2 linked regions of the Rhizobium sp. N324 genome follow. The protein of the gene in region 1 binds, or shares a complex with, the protein of each later gene. Links are inferred from orthologs where the notes say so. Each region holds a gene or a part of one and is shown in the gene's direction. Other genes may lie near its edges.

Region 1 (7,781 bases):
TGACCTTCTGCGACTTCGGCACGTCGTCCCAGAGCTGGACGGGATAGCCGAGGCCGTGTTCGGTCAGCCAGGCATTGGCGTTCGCCCCCCAATAGCCCGACCACGGCATGCCTGTTATCGCCAGGAAGAAGATCAACACGCCGGCGAAGGCGCCCGTCACCGCATGCAGGTCGCGCCAGAAAACCCGGCGGCCCGGCGTTCCCCGCACGCTGACGACACCCCCCGTCTGGCGGCGCGGCCACCAGAGATAGATGCCGGTGACGACGAGCACCATGGCAAAGCCGCCGGTGATCTCAATCAGCCGGTTCGCTATGCCGCCGAAAAAGGCCAGGCTGTGGATGCGCTTGACGACATAGTTGAACTCGTCGGTCGATCCGACCACATCGAGCACCTTGCCGGCATAAGGGTCGACGAAAACCAGCGTCGCGCCGGCATTGCCGGCGACGGTGACGATGGCCGATCGCTCAGGTCCGGCCGGCTCCTTGTAGGAGGTCGCCGCCGAGCCCGGCACCGCGGCAGCGGCGATTTCCACGATCCGCTCCGCCGGCAGCGCCTGGCCGGAGGGCTGGACGATATAACGGTAGCCGAAGAAGCTGTTGTTGATCTCGTCCTTGAAGAGATAGAGCGATCCGGTCACGGCCAGATTGAGCATGAAGGGTATGACGAGAAGCCCGGCAAAGAAATGCCAGCGCCAGATGGCGCGGTAGAGCGAAACGCCGCTGGCGGCGTCTTCCGCCGGTCCGGCGGCAGCGATAGTCGACATGATGATGGATCCGTATCCGCGGCCGGCTGCGGGAGGCAGCTCGGCCGGCGTTGAAAGGCGTCACGGCGCCTGCCGCAACACGAGGTTCAGGCGAGGATCGGATCGGAAGGCGGAGCGCGGGGACCGCTATTGGGCGGGAAAAGCCGGCGAGGGAAGCTTTCGGGCCGGATCGGCCGTTCGACTGCGACCGCAAAGGGTATCGGAGCACCGGCGACATCAGCCGGCGCCGGCAGCAGGATCGAGGCGCCGATCCGGCAGGCCTCGCAACCATGCGAATGGGTTTTGTCGTGCTGGCCTTGATCGGAAGTGTCGCTGACGGTGACGCAAAGCGACGGCAGCGTTCCATCGGGCAGCACATATTGAGCGAGGTCAGCCGGACCGGACTCGCTAGCGGTTGCGACGGGAGCCTGATGGGCGAATGCGACAAAAACCAGCGCGGCCGCGCACAAGATGCGCAGTGCCCATTGCTCGATCTGTCTCGCCCGTCTGATCAACTGTCTCTCTCCGATCGTCTGCTGATAGACGCCGCCGAGCCCATATTCAATGCGTCAATTTAACAAACCGGCCCAGCGGCGATCAGGCCTCCACCGTCGCATCCACCGTTCCCGCCAGCGGATCGTCCTCGAAGGGATCGGCGGCGCGCTTCGGCTTGACCAGCGGTTCGGGGCGGACGGGATGGGAAAACAGCATGTCGCGGCCCGCTTGCAGCCCTTCGGACACCTGCAGCACCAGCCGCGCCTCGTCGCGCTTGCGGATATCCTCGCCGATCTCATAGGCGTCGACTTCGGAGACGCCGAGCGCCTCCAGCGTCCGCCGCCCGAACAGCAGGCCGGATTCCAGGGTTTCGCGCAGTTCGTAATCGACACCCTTGTTGCGCAGCTCGATCGAATGGATGCGGTCGTAGGAGCGGACATAGAGCCTTGTGTGCGGATAGTCCGCCTGCACCAGCTCGACCACCTTGTCAGTGATCTCTTTCTTCTGAGTGCAGACGAGCACGATCTTTGCCCGCTCGATGCCGGCCGAGCGCAGCACGTCCTTGCGGGCCCCGTCGCCGAAATAGATGCGGAATCCGAAGGCGGAGGCCTGGCGAATGCGGTCCGCCGAAAAATCGATGACGGTGACGCTGCGGCCGCCGGCAAGCAGGATCTGGGCGGCGATCTGGCCGAAACGCGAGAAGCCGACCATCAGAACATCGGCGCCCGCACCTTCGAAGTCCTCGTCCAACTCCTCATGCTCATCGCCGCTGAGCAGCCGCTTCGAAAGAGCCGCGCCGATCGGCGTCAGCGCCATCGACAGCGTGACGATCGCCACCAGCAGCGATGCCGTGCTCGCCGCCATCAGCCCGACGGTTGCCGCCGCGGTAAACAGCACGAAGCCGAATTCGCCGCCCTGCGGCAGCAGGAAGGCAATGCGGATCGCATCGTCGTGCGGGGAGCCGGAAACCCGGCAGAGCCCGTAGATGATGATCGCCTTGACGGCCATGACGATCGGTACGGCGACGATGACGAAGAGCGCGTTTTCGGCGAGCACGTCGAGCTGCAGCGACAGGCCGACGGCGATGAAGAAGATGGCGAGCAGCACGCCGCGGAAGGGCTCGATATCGGCCTCCAGCTCGTGTCGGTAGGAGGATTCGGCGAGCATCACCCCGGAGAGAAAAGCGCCCATCGCCATCGAAAGCCCGGCGAGCTGCATCAGGCTTGCCGATCCCATGACGACGAAGAGGGCCGCGGCAATCATCGCTTCGCGCGCGCCGGTCCGGGCGATGATCTGGAAGAGCGGCGTCAGCAGGTAACGCCCCATGACGACCATCGCCGCGACCGCGCCGACGGCGACCGCGAAATCGGCAAGCGGCGCATGGCTGCTCTTGCCGCCGCCGTCGAGCACGGTGATCAGCGCCAAGAGCGGCACGATCGCCAGGTCCTGGAACAACAGCATCGAGAAGGAGCGCTGCCCGTATCTCGTATTGACGTCGCCGTCGCCCTCGAGGATCTGCATCGCGAAGGCGGTCGACGACAGCGCCAGGCCAAAGCCGGCGACGATGCTGCCGCGCCAGTCGAGCACTTGAGAAAACCAGGCGAGTGCGGTCAGCGCCAGCCCGGTCACCACCACCTGCGCCGTGCCGAGGCCGAAAATGTCGCGCCGCATCTGCCACAGACGGCTGGGTTTCAGTTCCAGCCCGATGATGAAGAGCAGGAAGACGACGCCGAGTTCGGCGACGGCAAGGATCTGTTCGCCGTCGGTGATGCCGTGGAAAACCGGGCCGATGACGATGCCGGCGGCGAGATAGCCGAGCACCGTGCCGAGCCCGAGCTTCTTGAAGATCGGCGCGGCGACCACCGCTCCGCCGAGCAGCAGGATCGTTTCGGAAAAAAAGGCATTGGGCGCGGACATCAGGGCGATTTCTTTCGACGGCGGGGAACAGGCCGGCAGCCTCGACAAAGAATCGGCGGCGGCGGCCTTGATGCTTGGGAGAGTGCACAATAAATGGAAGCCGAAGGAAAGGCCAAATCATGTCCTCAGAAATCGATTCCTCGACACTTCTTTCCCGCGCAAGTCAATTGATCGATCTGGCCAGGAAGGCAGGGGCCGATGCAGCCGATGCCGTCGTCGTCCGATCGCGCTCGCAATCGGTCAGCGTTCGCCTCGGCAAGGTCGAGGGCACGGAATCCTCCGAAAGCGACGATTTTTCGCTGCGCGTCTTCATCGGCAAGCGCGTCGCCAGCGTTTCGGCCAATCCGGGCTTCGATCTGCAGGCGCTTGCCGAACGTGCCGTCGCCATGGCCAAAGTCTCGCCGGAAGACCCCTTCGCCTGCCTCGCGGATGAGGCGAGCCTTGCGAAATCCTATCCCGACCTGCAATTGCTCGATACCACCGAGGTCTCCTCCGAGATGCTGCGCGAGGCGGGCCTTGCCGCTGAGGCCGCGGCCCTTGCGGTCAAGGGTGTCACCAATTCCTCCGGCGCCGGCGCCTCGGCCGGCATGGGCGGCCTGGTTCTCGCCACCTCGCACGGTTTCGAAGGCAGCTACATGGCCTCGCGTTTCGGCCATTCCGTCAGCGTTATCGCTGGCGAAGGCACCGGCATGGAGCGGGATTATGATTTCGACAGCCGGCTCTATTATGCCGAGCTCGACGATCCCGCTGAAATCGGCCGCCGCGCCGGCGAACGGGTGGTCAAGCGCATCAATCCGCGCCAGGTGCCGACCGGCAAGGACGTCACCGTCATCTTCGATCCGCGCGTCGCCCGCGGCTTCGTCGGCCATATCGCCGGCGCAATCAACGGCGCCGCCGTCGCCCGCAAGTCCAGTTTCCTGCGCGACCGGATGGGGCAGCAGGTGCTGAAATCGGGCCTGTCGATCACCGACGATCCGCTGATCGTGCGCGGCCCCTCCTCGCGCCCCTTCGACGGCGAGGGTGTATCGGGCGAGCGGCTGGTGATGATCGAGGACGGCGTCCTCAAACACTGGTTCCTGTCGACCTCGACCGGGCGCGAACTTGGTCTTCAGACCAACGGCCGCGGCGTGCGCGGCGGCACCGCCGTCTCGCCGTCCTCCACCAACCTTGCGCTGGAACCCGGCGATATCACGCCGGAGGAGCTGATCCGCAACGTCGGCAACGGTTTTTATGTCACCGAATTGATCGGCCATGGCGTCAACATGATCACCGGCGAATACAGCCGCGGCGCCACCGGCTTCTGGGTCGAGAACGGCGAACTGACATTCTCGGTCTCCGAGGTAACGATCGCCTCGAACCTCAAGGAGATGTTCATGCGCCTGACGCCGGCAAACGACATCGACCGCAAGTTCGGCGTCGCGGCTCCGACCTTCGCCATCGAAGGCATGACGCTGGCAGGGCGCTAGAGCATGTCTCGCAAAGTGTGCAGCGGTTTTGCGATAAAGACATGCGGAAAAAGGAAAGACCTAAAGCGTGGCAAGCCAATCTGAAAGATCGCGACGCGCTTTAGAGCATGATGCCGAAAAGTGTGTGCGGTTTTCGGACGACATCATGCTCACACGAAAGTTGGACGGATTGATGCGATGAGCGATAGGGAAAAGGCCCGCTGGCAGAGCGATCTCACGCTGATCGCCGATGCTGCGAAAGAGGCCGGGGCGGTCGCGTTCGGCTTCTTCAACCAATCTCCCGAGGTCTGGTGGAAAAACGGCGACCGCTCGCCCGTCAGTGCCGCCGATTTCGCCGCCAACAAGACGCTCGAAACCATTCTGCGCAAGGCCCGGCCGGATTATGGCTGGCTGTCCGAAGAAACCGACGATGATGCCGGCCGCCTCCTGCGCGAGACGCTGTTCATCGTCGACCCGATCGACGGCACACGCGCCTTTCTCGGCGGCCAGAAGGTCTGGTGCGTCAGCGTCGCGGTCGTTCATCGCGGCCGGCCGGTCGCCGGCGTGCTCTATGCCCCGGCGCTCGAGGAACTCTATGAGGCCGTCGACGGCGGCGTCGCGCTGAAGAACGGCGTGCCCTTCACCGTCTCTGCCGCGGGACCGGAGGAAACGAGCCGCCTGGCGATCGGCGAGGACCTGTTGAAGACCTTTCCCGTTGAATTTCGCGACCGGGTCAGCCGCCAAAAACACATTCCCTCGCTGGCCTATCGCATCGCCATGGTGGCGGACGGTCGCCTCGAAGCCACCTTCGTCAAAAGCAATTCGCATGACTGGGATCTCGCCGCCGCCGATCTGATCCTTAGCTGCGCCGGCGGCCGCCTCGTCGATCTCGAAGGCAGGCCGGTCGTCTACAACAGTGCCGACGTGACCCACAATATCCTCTGCGCAGCGCCGACGCCCCGCATCGGTGAGTTCCTCACGGCCTTTGCGGGACGACGAGACAGTTGACGTTTCCGTCAAAATCCCGCAGATGGGATGGCGGAGGAGAATAGCAGAAAGAGAACAAAAAATGACTGACTCCGGTGACAAGAAGCAGCTTTTGCATCTCGTTTTTGGCGGCGAACTGGAAAGCCTCGATGAGGTCCAGTTCCGCGATCTGAAGGGTCTCGATATCGTCGGCATTTTCCCGGATTATGCCACGGCGCTGTCGGCCTGGAAGTCGAAGGCGCAGCAGACGGTCGACAATGCGCATATGCGCTACTTCATCGTCCACATGCATCGTTTGCTCGATCCGCAGGCCAAGGGCAACTGACCCTGGCAGGTGCCGTCGGCCGATCGACCGCTCGGCGGGCGGCCTTTCGTGCATCGGGCGCCGGTCGATCCGGATCGTTTGACGCATTCTGAACAAATTGATCGGTCATTGCGGCCGCAACGATAATGAGGGAATGGGTTTGATGTCGATCTTGGATCGGAGACTGGCGCGATGAGCTCCCGGATGGCGCGCTTCGGTCTGAGCGCATACCGTCTGGCGGGAACCGTGGCCTCTCCTGTCGTCGGCCTCTATATCACCTACCGCACGGCCAAGGGCAAGGAAGACCGGGCGCGCCGCCTGGAACGCTTCGGCTATCCGAGCGCCAATCGGCCGCAGGGCCCGCTCGTCTGGTTCCATGCCGCAAGTGTGGGCGAGACCAATGCCGTCATCCCGCTGATCCGCGAAATCCGCCGCCGCGACATCCATGTGATTTTGACCACCGGCACCATCACCTCCGCCAGACTCGCCGCCGAGCGCCTTGGCAGCGACGCGATCCACCAATATGTGCCGCTCGACCTGAAGCCCTCGGTCAGCCGCTTCCTCGATTACTGGCAGCCTGATTGCGCCATCATCGCCGAATCCGAAATCTGGCCGGCAACGGTGCTGGAGCTCGGCCGCCGCCGCATTCCGCAGATCCTGATCAATGCCCGCATGTCGGATCGCTCCTTCGCCCGCTGGCGCCGCCGCCCGGCCATCGCCGAAGCCTTGTTCGAGAATCTCGCTCTCGTCATCGCCCAGTCGGATATCGATGCCGAACGTTTCCGCGATCTCGGCGCCGTTCCCGTCATCACCTCCGGCAATCTGAAGGTCGATACCGACGCGCCGCCCTATGACAGCGCTGTCCTTGCCCGCTACAAGAAGCAGATCGGCGACCGCAAGACCTGGGCGGCGATCTCGACCTTCGACGGCGAGGAGAATGCCGCCGCCATCGTCCATCGGGCCCTGAGGGAGCGCGATCGTCAGCTGACGATCATCGTGCCGCGTCACCCGGAGCGCTGCGACGAGATCGAGGCGGCTCTGGTCAAGCTAGGGCTGAAGGTCGCCCGCCGCACCCGCGACGATGTCTTGTCGGAAGATGTCGATATTTTCCTCGGCGATACGATCGGCGAAATGGGCCTCTATTTGAGACTGACGGAAATCGCCTTCGTCGGCCGCTCGCTCTTTGCCGAAGGCGGCCAGAACCCGCTGGAGCCCGCCATGCTCGGCTGCGCCGTTCTCTCCGGCGGCCATGTGCAGAATTTCCGCGAGGCCTATCAGAAGCTTGCCCGCAGCGGCAGCGCCCGCATGGTGCGCGACACCGAAATGCTGGCCAAGGGCGTGCATTACCTTTTGATCAACGACGAAGCCCGCCGCAACATGATCGACGCCGGCATCACCGCCGTGCACGAGATGCGCGGGGCGTTGACTGCGACCGTCAAGGGGCTGGAACCCTATATCAATCCGCTGACGGTGAAGGCGCGGCTGCTGCCCAAGGCCGTGGCCCAGGTCTGAGGATAGAGCATGGCGGCAGCGTCCGTTATCAAAGGCATTCTCTTCGACAAGGACGGCACGCTGCTCGACTATGACGAGAGCTGGCTACCGGTAAACCGTGAGCTTGCCCGCATTGCCGCCGAAGGGGACCCACTTCTCGCCGACCGGCTGCTGTCTGCCTGCGGCATGGATCCGGTAACCGGCCATATCGTTCCCGACAGCCTGCTTGCCGCCGGCAATACCCGCCAGATTGCCGAGGGTCTGGTTGCCGCGGGCTCGATGGTCGATGTCGGCGAACTGACACTCCGCCTCGACGACCTCTTTGCCGACGCCGCCGAATTTTCCGTGCCGGTGACCGATCTCGCCGGCTTCTTCGCGCGGCTGCATCACCGCGGCTTCA
Region 2 (7,716 bases), 120 kb from region 1 along the record:
AGCGGCGCGGCATGCCGGCGAGGCCGAGGAAATGCTGCGGGAAGAACACCAGGTTGACGCCGATGAACATCACCCAGAAATGCAGCTTGCCGACAAACTCGTTGTACATGTAGCCGGTCATCTTCGGGAACCAGTAGTACCAGCCGGCGAAGATCGCGAAGACGGCGCCGAGCGACAGAACGTAGTGGAAGTGGGCCACGACGTAATAGGTGTCATGCAGCGAGCGGTCGAGACCGGCATTGGCGAGCTGGACGCCGGTGACGCCGCCGACCGTGAACAGGAAGATGAAGCCGATCGCCCAGAGCATCGGCGTGCGGAACGAGATCGAGCCGCCCCACATCGTCGCGATCCAGGAGAAGATCTTCACACCCGTCGGAACGGCGATGACCATCGTCGCGAAGACGAAGTAGCGCTGCGCGTCGAGCGACAGGCCGACCGTGTACATGTGGTGGGCCCAGACGACGAAGCCGACAGCGCCGATCGCGACCATGGCGTAGGCCATGCCGAGGTAGCCGAAGATCGGCTTCTTCGAGAAGGTCGAGATGATGTGGCTGACCATGCCGAAGCCCGGCAGGATGAGGATGTAAACCTCGGGGTGACCGAAGAACCAGAACAGGTGCTGGTAGAGGATCGGGTCGCCGCCACCTTCCGGCGAGAAGAACGAGGTGCCGAAGTTGCGGTCGGTGAGCAGCATGGTGATGCCACCTGCCAGAACCGGCAGCGACAGCAGAAGCAGGAAGGCGGTGATCAGCACGGACCAGGCAAACAGCGGCATTTTGTGCAGCGTCATGCCGGGAGCGCGCATGTTGAGGATCGTGGTGATGAAGTTGATCGCACCGAGGATCGACGAGGCGCCGGCAATGTGCAGCGCGAAGATCGCCAGATCGACCGCCGGTCCGGGCGTGCCGCTTGTCGCCAGCGGCGGATACATCGTCCAGCCGCCGCCGGTGCCGTAGGCGCCTGCCGGGCCTTCGACGAACATCGACAGAAGCAGCAGCGCGAAGGCCGGAACGATCAGCCAGAAGGAAATGTTGTTCAGGCGCGGGAAGGCCATGTCGGGCGCGCCGATCATGATCGGCACCATCCAGTTGGCAAAGCCGCCGATCATCGCCGGCATGACCATGAAGAAGATCATGATCAACGCGTGCGCGGTGGTGAACATGTTGAACATCTGCTTGGCGCCGTCGATCGCGGCATCGCCCTCATAGCCATAGACCATCGAGGCCAGGCCGTGGAAGATCTGGATGCCAGGCTCCTGCAGCTCCATGCGCATCGCCACCGACAGCGCGCCGCCGATGATGCCGGCGATGATCGCGAAGATCAGGTAGAGCGTGCCGATGTCCTTGTGGTTGGTCGAAAACAGCCAGCGATTGACAAAGCTCGGCTTGTGCCCGTGCCCGTGATCGTGGTCATGATCATGGGCGTGGTCATCATGGGCATGACCGTGAGAATGATCGTCGTGAGCGGAAGGTCCAGCCATTGTCCCGATCCCCTTAATTACTGTGCTTCGGCGACGTCGAGGGTCTTTGCGGGACCGTCGGTTGCAGCCATGAGTGTCTTGTAGGCGCCGGGCAAGTCGCTGGCGGCCGTCGTCAGCCACTGCTTGTACTTGTCCTCGGAGACGACGCGGATGGCGATCGGCATGAACGCATGGTCCTTGCCGCAGAGCTCGGAACACTGGCCATAGAACAGGCCTTCGCGCTCGGCCCTGAACCAGGTCTCGTTCAGGCGGCCCGGCACGGCGTCGATCTTGACGCCGAAGGACGGCATGGCGAAAGCGTGGATGACGTCGGTCGGGGCAGAGGTCACGAGAACGCGGACCGTCTTGTTGACCGGCAGCACCAGTTCGTTGTCGACGGCCAGAAGCCTGGGATAAACCGACTTGTCTTCCTTGCCGGCGGCAGCGCGGTCCTGATCCTTCAAGAGATAGCTGTCGAAAGCCAGCGGGCTGTCGCCCGAACCTTCATATTCATAGTTCCACTGCCACTGGGTGGCGGTCGCCTTGATCGTCACATCGGGGTTTTCGGGCAGCGTCAGCTGCGCCGTCAGCAGGTTGAACGAAGGAATGGCGAGAAGAAGCAGCACCAGGACCGGCCCCACGGTCCAGGCAATCTCGATCATAGTGTTGTGGCTCGTCCTCGAGGGGACCGGGTTCGCGCTGGCGCGGAACTTGACGCAGACGACGATGAGCAGGACCAGAACGAAGAGCGTGATCGGAACGATAAACCACAGGGTATATTGTTCGAACCAGTGGATTTCCCGCATGATCGGCGTTGCCGCCGGCTGCAGCGTCGCCTGCCACGGCATTGGCTGGTCGGCATATGTGCCGGAAGCAAAAAGCAGACAGACCAGCGTGGTCAGGGCTGCATAAGCCTTCTTCATCACCTTATTATCTCCCTCGAGCGCTTGACCTGCAGAATAGAACGCAGAATCCTTGCCATCTTCAGCGCTTCAAACCACAGTTTGGCATTTGCCGCAACAGGTCAGAGCAATTGTCTATGCGGCATTTTTGCTGAAAGCATAGGCAGGCCGGAAGGGCAAAACATCCCAAGTTTTTCATCAGCATATGAAAAATCGGCTTTCCGGCCAATCCGCGCGCCGCACATTCTTGCCGAAAGGTCCAATTTCCGCCGCAGTCCCCCGGTTTTCACGGGGTGGGGCTTTTCATTTTTGGTGGGCAGCTTCAACAATAGCCGCAATGATTCGATATCCAGAGGTTTCCATGGGTTTCCGTTCCCTCGCGCAGGCGCTTCTCGTGACTGCCAGCATCGCGGCCGCAGCGACGACGCCCGTTTTCGCACAGCAGCAACCGGCGCCGGCGCAGGCCAAGCCGCCGGCTGCGGCCCCTGCTCCCGCTCCGAGCGCGACGCCGCAGCAGCCGAACGCGGCCAATCCGAATATCCAGGTGTCACCCGGCCAGACCCAGCCGCAGGCACCGGGCACGGTGAAATCCAATCACGGCGCATGGTCGGTCGTCTGCGACAAGCCGGCAGGGGCTTCGACCGAACAATGCGCGCTGATGCAGAACGTCATCGCCGAGGATCGGCCCGAGGTCGGGCTTTCCGTCGTCGTGCTGAAGACCGCCGACCGCAAGTCGAAGATCCTGCGGGTGCTGGCACCGCTCGGCGTGCTCCTGCCGAATGGCCTCGGCCTCAATGTCGATGGCAAGGATATCGGCCGCGCCTATTTCGTGCGCTGCTTCGCCGATGGCTGTTATGCCGAGGTGGTGCTCGAGGACGAATTGCTGAAGACCTTCCGCAGCGGCGCCCAGGCAACCTTCATCGTCTTCCAGACCCCCGAAGAAGGCATCGGCATCCCCGTCGACCTCAAGGGCTTCGCCGAAGGTTTCGACGCGCTGCCGTAAGGGCAGCTGGCGGCCTGCCGCGGGTCCGCCCCTCATCCGCCTGCCGGCACCTTCTCCCCGCTTGCGGGGCGAAGGGGATTGTCGCGACCCCTCCGTCCCTCGCATACCTCTCGCAGGGCACGTCCCCTCGCCCCGTTTACGGGGAGAGGGTTAGGGTGAGGGGCAGCATCCGCACGAACCGGACGGTGTCGCACGAGGCCAAGATAACCTCTCCCACAAAGAAAATTCGACAGCAGGGCTTCACTCCTTATCATTGGGAGCCCTATCTAGATGCGTAAGCGCATTTCCGCACGCATGCCCATTGGAGCCAGACCATGACCACCGATCTCCTGACGCTATTCGATGCCGACGAAGCCACGATGCGTGGTCTGGTCGCCGAGGCGCTCGCCGGCGCCGATGACGGCGAGCTGTTTATCGAGCATGCGCAGGCCGAGGCGCTGACCTTCGACAATGGCCGGCTGAAGGGCGGCAGCTTCAACACCGAGCAGGGGTTCGGCCTGCGCGCCGTTGCCGGCGAAGCGGTCGGTTTTGCCCATGCCGGCGATCTTTCGGTGGCGGCGCTGAAGCGGGCGGCGGATGCCGTGGGCGCGGTGACGCGCGGCTATTCCGGCTCCTATGCGGCAGCCCCGCAAGGCACCAATAAGAAATTCTACGGCGACCAGAACCCGATCGGCCAGCCGAGCTTCGAGGAAAAGGTCAAGGTCCTGCAGGATATCGACGCCTATCTCAGGGGCAAGAACGACAAGGTGCGGCAGGTGACCGCCTCGGTCGCGGCAAGCTGGCAGGTGGTCGACATCCTGCGCGCCGACGGGCATCGCGTGCGCGACATCAGGCCGATGACCCGCATCAACATCTCGGTCATGGTCGGCGAAGGCGATCGGCAGGAAAGCGGCTCCTACGGCAGCGGCGGGCGGATCGGCTTCGGCGACTTCATCGCCGAGGGCAGCTGGCAGTACGGCGCCGACGAGGCGCTGCGCCAGGCGCTCGTCAATCTCGAGGCGATCGATGCGCCGGCGGGCACCATGGACGTCGTTCTCGGTTCCGGCTGGCCGGGCGTGATGCTGCACGAGGCCGTCGGCCACGGGCTGGAAGGCGATTTCAACCGCAAAAAGACGTCGGCTTTTGCAGGCCTGCTCGGCCAGATGGTCGCCGCTCCCGGCGTCACCGTCGTCGACGACGGCACGATCGACAACCGCCGCGGCTCGATTACCATCGACGACGAGGGAACGCCGTCGGGCTACAACGTGCTGATCGAGAACGGCAAGCTCGTCGGCTATATGCAGGACCGGCAGAATGCCCGGCTGATGGGCATGGCGCCAACCGGCAACGGCCGCCGCCAGGGTTATGCGCATGTGCCGATGCCGCGCATGACCAACACCTATATGCTCGGCGGCGACAAGACGCCCGAGGAAATCATCGCCTCGGTGAAGAAGGGCATCTATGCCGTTTCCTTCGGCGGCGGCCAGGTGGATATCACCTCCGGCAAATTCGTCTTCGGCTGCACCGAAGCCTATCTGATCGAGAACGGCAAGGTCGGCGCGCCGATCAAGGGCGCGATGCTGATCGGCAACGGCCCGGATGCGATGAAGCGGGTATCGATGATCGGCAACGACATGAAGCTCGATACCGGCATCGGCAATTGCGGCAAGGCCGGCCAATGGGTCCCGGTCGGCGTCGGCCAGCCGCATCTGCGCATGGATCAGGTGACGGTCGGCGGCACGCAGACCTGAGGCGAAAGGAGCCCGTGATGGCGGAGGTCGAGATCAGGCGTTTTGCGGAAGGCGACGCCGATGCCGTGCTTTCGGTGATCCTGCCGATCCAGCGCGAAGAGTTCGGCATCGACATCACCGCCGATGCGCAGCCGGACCTCAGGGTGATCCCGGATTTCTACCAGTCCGGCAAGGGAGAGTTTTGGGTCGCGGTCAAGGACGGCGCCATCGTCGGCACGCTGGGCTTGAAGGATATCGGCAACAACCAGGCGGCGCTGCGCAAGATGTTCGTCGCCGCCGCGGTGCGCGGCCGCGAGCATGGTGTGGCGGCGCTGCTCCTCGATCGCCTGTTCGCCCATGCCAGGGATGCCGGCCTCACCGATATCTTCCTCGGCACCACGGACAAATTTGTCGCCGCCCATCGCTTCTACGAGAAGAACGGCTTTACCGAGATCGCCAACACCGCCCTGCCCCGCTCGTTTCCGCTGATGGCGGTGGACACCAAGTTTTATCGCTACAAGGTCGGCTGATCTTCCTCAGCTCTTCGATACTTCCGCCGGCTGGAACCGCCACTTCCGTTCGATCGCCGCGGCCAGATCGATATCGTTGCGGCGGGCAAAGAGCAGGATGTGGCCGAGCAGGTCGGCGGTTTCGTCGGCGAGATCGCGGTGGAGTTGTTCCGGCGTTCGGTCCCTGCGGCGCCCGCGGCCGGTGACACGGTTCCAGGCCTGGGTGAGTTCACCCACCTCCTCCTGCAGTTTCAGGAGAAACCAGTCAGGGTCACGCTCGATGCCGTTGGCCGCGGCATAGGTGGCGGATGAGGTTTCGAACTGATCGGCAAGACGACGCAACATCAGCGTTCTCCTTTTGTTTATGGAGAAGACGCTGATTCCCGATGCTTGTCCAGAGTCGATTGTCTTAGAGCGCCGCGCGTCTGTTCAGACTCAAGGACGCTGTAACACTTTGAATTGCTGCGGCGATCAGCCGTGGTCCGGCAGCAGCATGCAATCGTAGGAGCGCTGCTTCAGTGCATCGCAGGCGGAGACGGCGGCATCCTTGCTGGCGAAGCCGACGAAGCGGGCGCGATAGATCTTGTTGGCGCCCGTCCCGACTGCCTCGGTATAGGGCGAGGCGGAACTGAGCGGCGCGCCGCCCTCCGACTTTGCCTGGGCGAGAAGCGCACGCGCCGCATCGGCGCTCGGCGCGGCCGAGATCTGGATCTGCCAGTCACCATCGGCTTTGTCTGCCGACATTTTCGGCGCCTTGCCGGCGTTCAGGATTTCGTCCATCGCGACCGGACGCTCCAATGGCACGACGGCGTCATCGGCATAGGCCAGGCTCTTTGCGGCAAGATCGTCGGCCGGGCGCGGCGCGCTCAGCGGCACCGGAACATCGGAATCGGCGGCGGAGGCGATTTCGACAGGCTCCCTGGCCCCGACGCTCGCCACCAGCTTGGCGCCGCCGGAAGAGGAGGCACGGCCGAGATAGCGGTCGAGCAGACCGGCCATCTTGGCGTCGCGGCTGCGGGCGGTGCGGCCGCCGAGCACGACGCCGACGACGCGGCGGTTGCCGTCCTTGACGGCGCTGACGAGATTGAAGCCGGAGGCATTGGTGTAACCGGTCTTGATGCCGTCCATGCCCTGGTAGCGGTACATGAGATTGTTGTGGCCGCGCACGGTGCGGCCGCGGAAATTGAAGCTTGCCGCCGAAAACAGCCGGTATTCGTTCGGGAAATTCTTCATCAGCGCGATGGCGAGCGTCGACATATCGCGCGCGGTGGTGACCTGACGGCCGTCCGGCAGGCCGGAGGCGTTGACGAAGACGGTGCGGCTCATGCCAAGCTGGCGGGCCTTGGCCGTCATCATCCGGGCAAAGCCGCTTTCCGAGCCGCCGAGCGTCTCGCCCATGGCGGCGGCGGCATCATTGGCGGATTTGATGATCATGCCATAGACCGCCTCGCGCACCGTGATCGTGCCGCCGGCCTTGACGCCGAGCTTGGTCGGCGGCCGGGCGGCGGCATATTTCGACATCTTGATCGGCGTATCCCAGCCGATCTTGCCGCGCTTCAGAGCCTCGAAGGTGAGATAGAGCGTCATCATCTTGGTCAGCGAGGCTGGATGGTTCAGCGTATCGGCGTTCTCGGCGGCGAGAACCTTGCCGGTGCGGGCATCGAGGATCAATGAAGCGCTGCCAGCCAAGGCCGTAAGAGGCGCCGAAATGGCCAGCGTTACGGTCAAAACAGCCGCCAGAAGCGTTCTCATGCAGTTCCCCTTGATGCGTCGGCGGACAGGATCGGCCTTTGTGCCGTAATGTGACAGAAGCGGCAAGTTTGGCGCGACTTTGAGGCAACTCCTACCATTTTTCTAGTCTTTTCATCGCCTTGGTTAACAGGAAATGAAAAGTCCCGTGCGAAATCGGGATTCAGCAAGGCTTAAGCCGCGTTTGCTAGTCTCCGGAAAAAGGCAACGGACGGCGCATGGCGGGACAATTCAAGCGACTGGCAAAACGCGCGGCAATCGGCGCCGGGCTCGAGGTTTCCTGGCTCATCGCCGCCGCCGGGCTGATGCGTCAAGCCCGCGGACGCGGCGTCGTCTTCACGCTGCATCATGTCCGCCCGCACGTGCCGGAGGCTTTCGAGCCGAA

The links.
Region 2: the proteins of AMK05_RS04615 (region 1) and tldD are in contact, whole or in part, in a solved structure (PDB 5NJ9), measured with the Escherichia coli proteins. The link is inferred for Rhizobium sp. N324 from one-to-one orthologs.

What each region holds. Positions count from the first base shown.
Region 1 is NZ_CP013630.1:965,240-973,020, forward strand. The notes cover bases 2,550-5,446. They hold AMK05_RS04615 (TldD/PmbA family protein), read left to right. Parts: upstream 2,550-3,273; coding sequence 3,274-4,620; downstream 4,621-5,446. Other genes in these bases: AMK05_RS04610 (monovalent cation:proton antiporter-2 (CPA2) family protein), read right to left, coding at 2,550-3,154; AMK05_RS04620 (3'(2'),5'-bisphosphate nucleotidase CysQ), read left to right, coding at 4,798-5,446. In the rest of the region: AMK05_RS04600 (PepSY-associated TM helix domain-containing protein), read right to left, coding at 1-763; AMK05_RS04605 (DUF2946 family protein), read right to left, coding at 850-1,257; more of AMK05_RS04610, read right to left, coding at 1,340-2,549; more of AMK05_RS04620, read left to right, coding at 5,447-5,607; AMK05_RS04625 (DUF4170 domain-containing protein), read left to right, coding at 5,669-5,911; waaA (lipid IV(A) 3-deoxy-D-manno-octulosonic acid transferase), read left to right, coding at 6,083-7,402; AMK05_RS04635 (HAD family hydrolase), read left to right, coding at 7,412-7,781.
Region 2 is NZ_CP013630.1:1,081,273-1,088,988, reverse strand. Bases 3,055-5,886 are described here. They hold tldD (metalloprotease TldD), read left to right. Parts: upstream 3,055-3,678; coding sequence 3,679-5,094; downstream 5,095-5,886. Other genes in these bases: AMK05_RS05110 (pyrophosphatase), read right to left, coding at 5,610-5,886; AMK05_RS05115 (GNAT family N-acetyltransferase), read left to right, coding at 5,112-5,603; AMK05_RS05125 (invasion associated locus B family protein), read left to right, coding at 3,055-3,364. In the rest of the region: ctaD (cytochrome c oxidase subunit I), read right to left, coding at 1-1,480; coxB (cytochrome c oxidase subunit II), read right to left, coding at 1,498-2,382; more of AMK05_RS05125, read left to right, coding at 2,699-3,054; more of AMK05_RS05110, read right to left, coding at 5,887-5,927; AMK05_RS05105 (D-alanyl-D-alanine carboxypeptidase family protein), read right to left, coding at 6,054-7,334; AMK05_RS05100 (polysaccharide deacetylase family protein), read left to right, coding at 7,550-7,716. UniProt on the Escherichia coli protein: Metalloprotease involved in CcdA degradation. Suppresses the inhibitory activity of the carbon storage regulator (CsrA).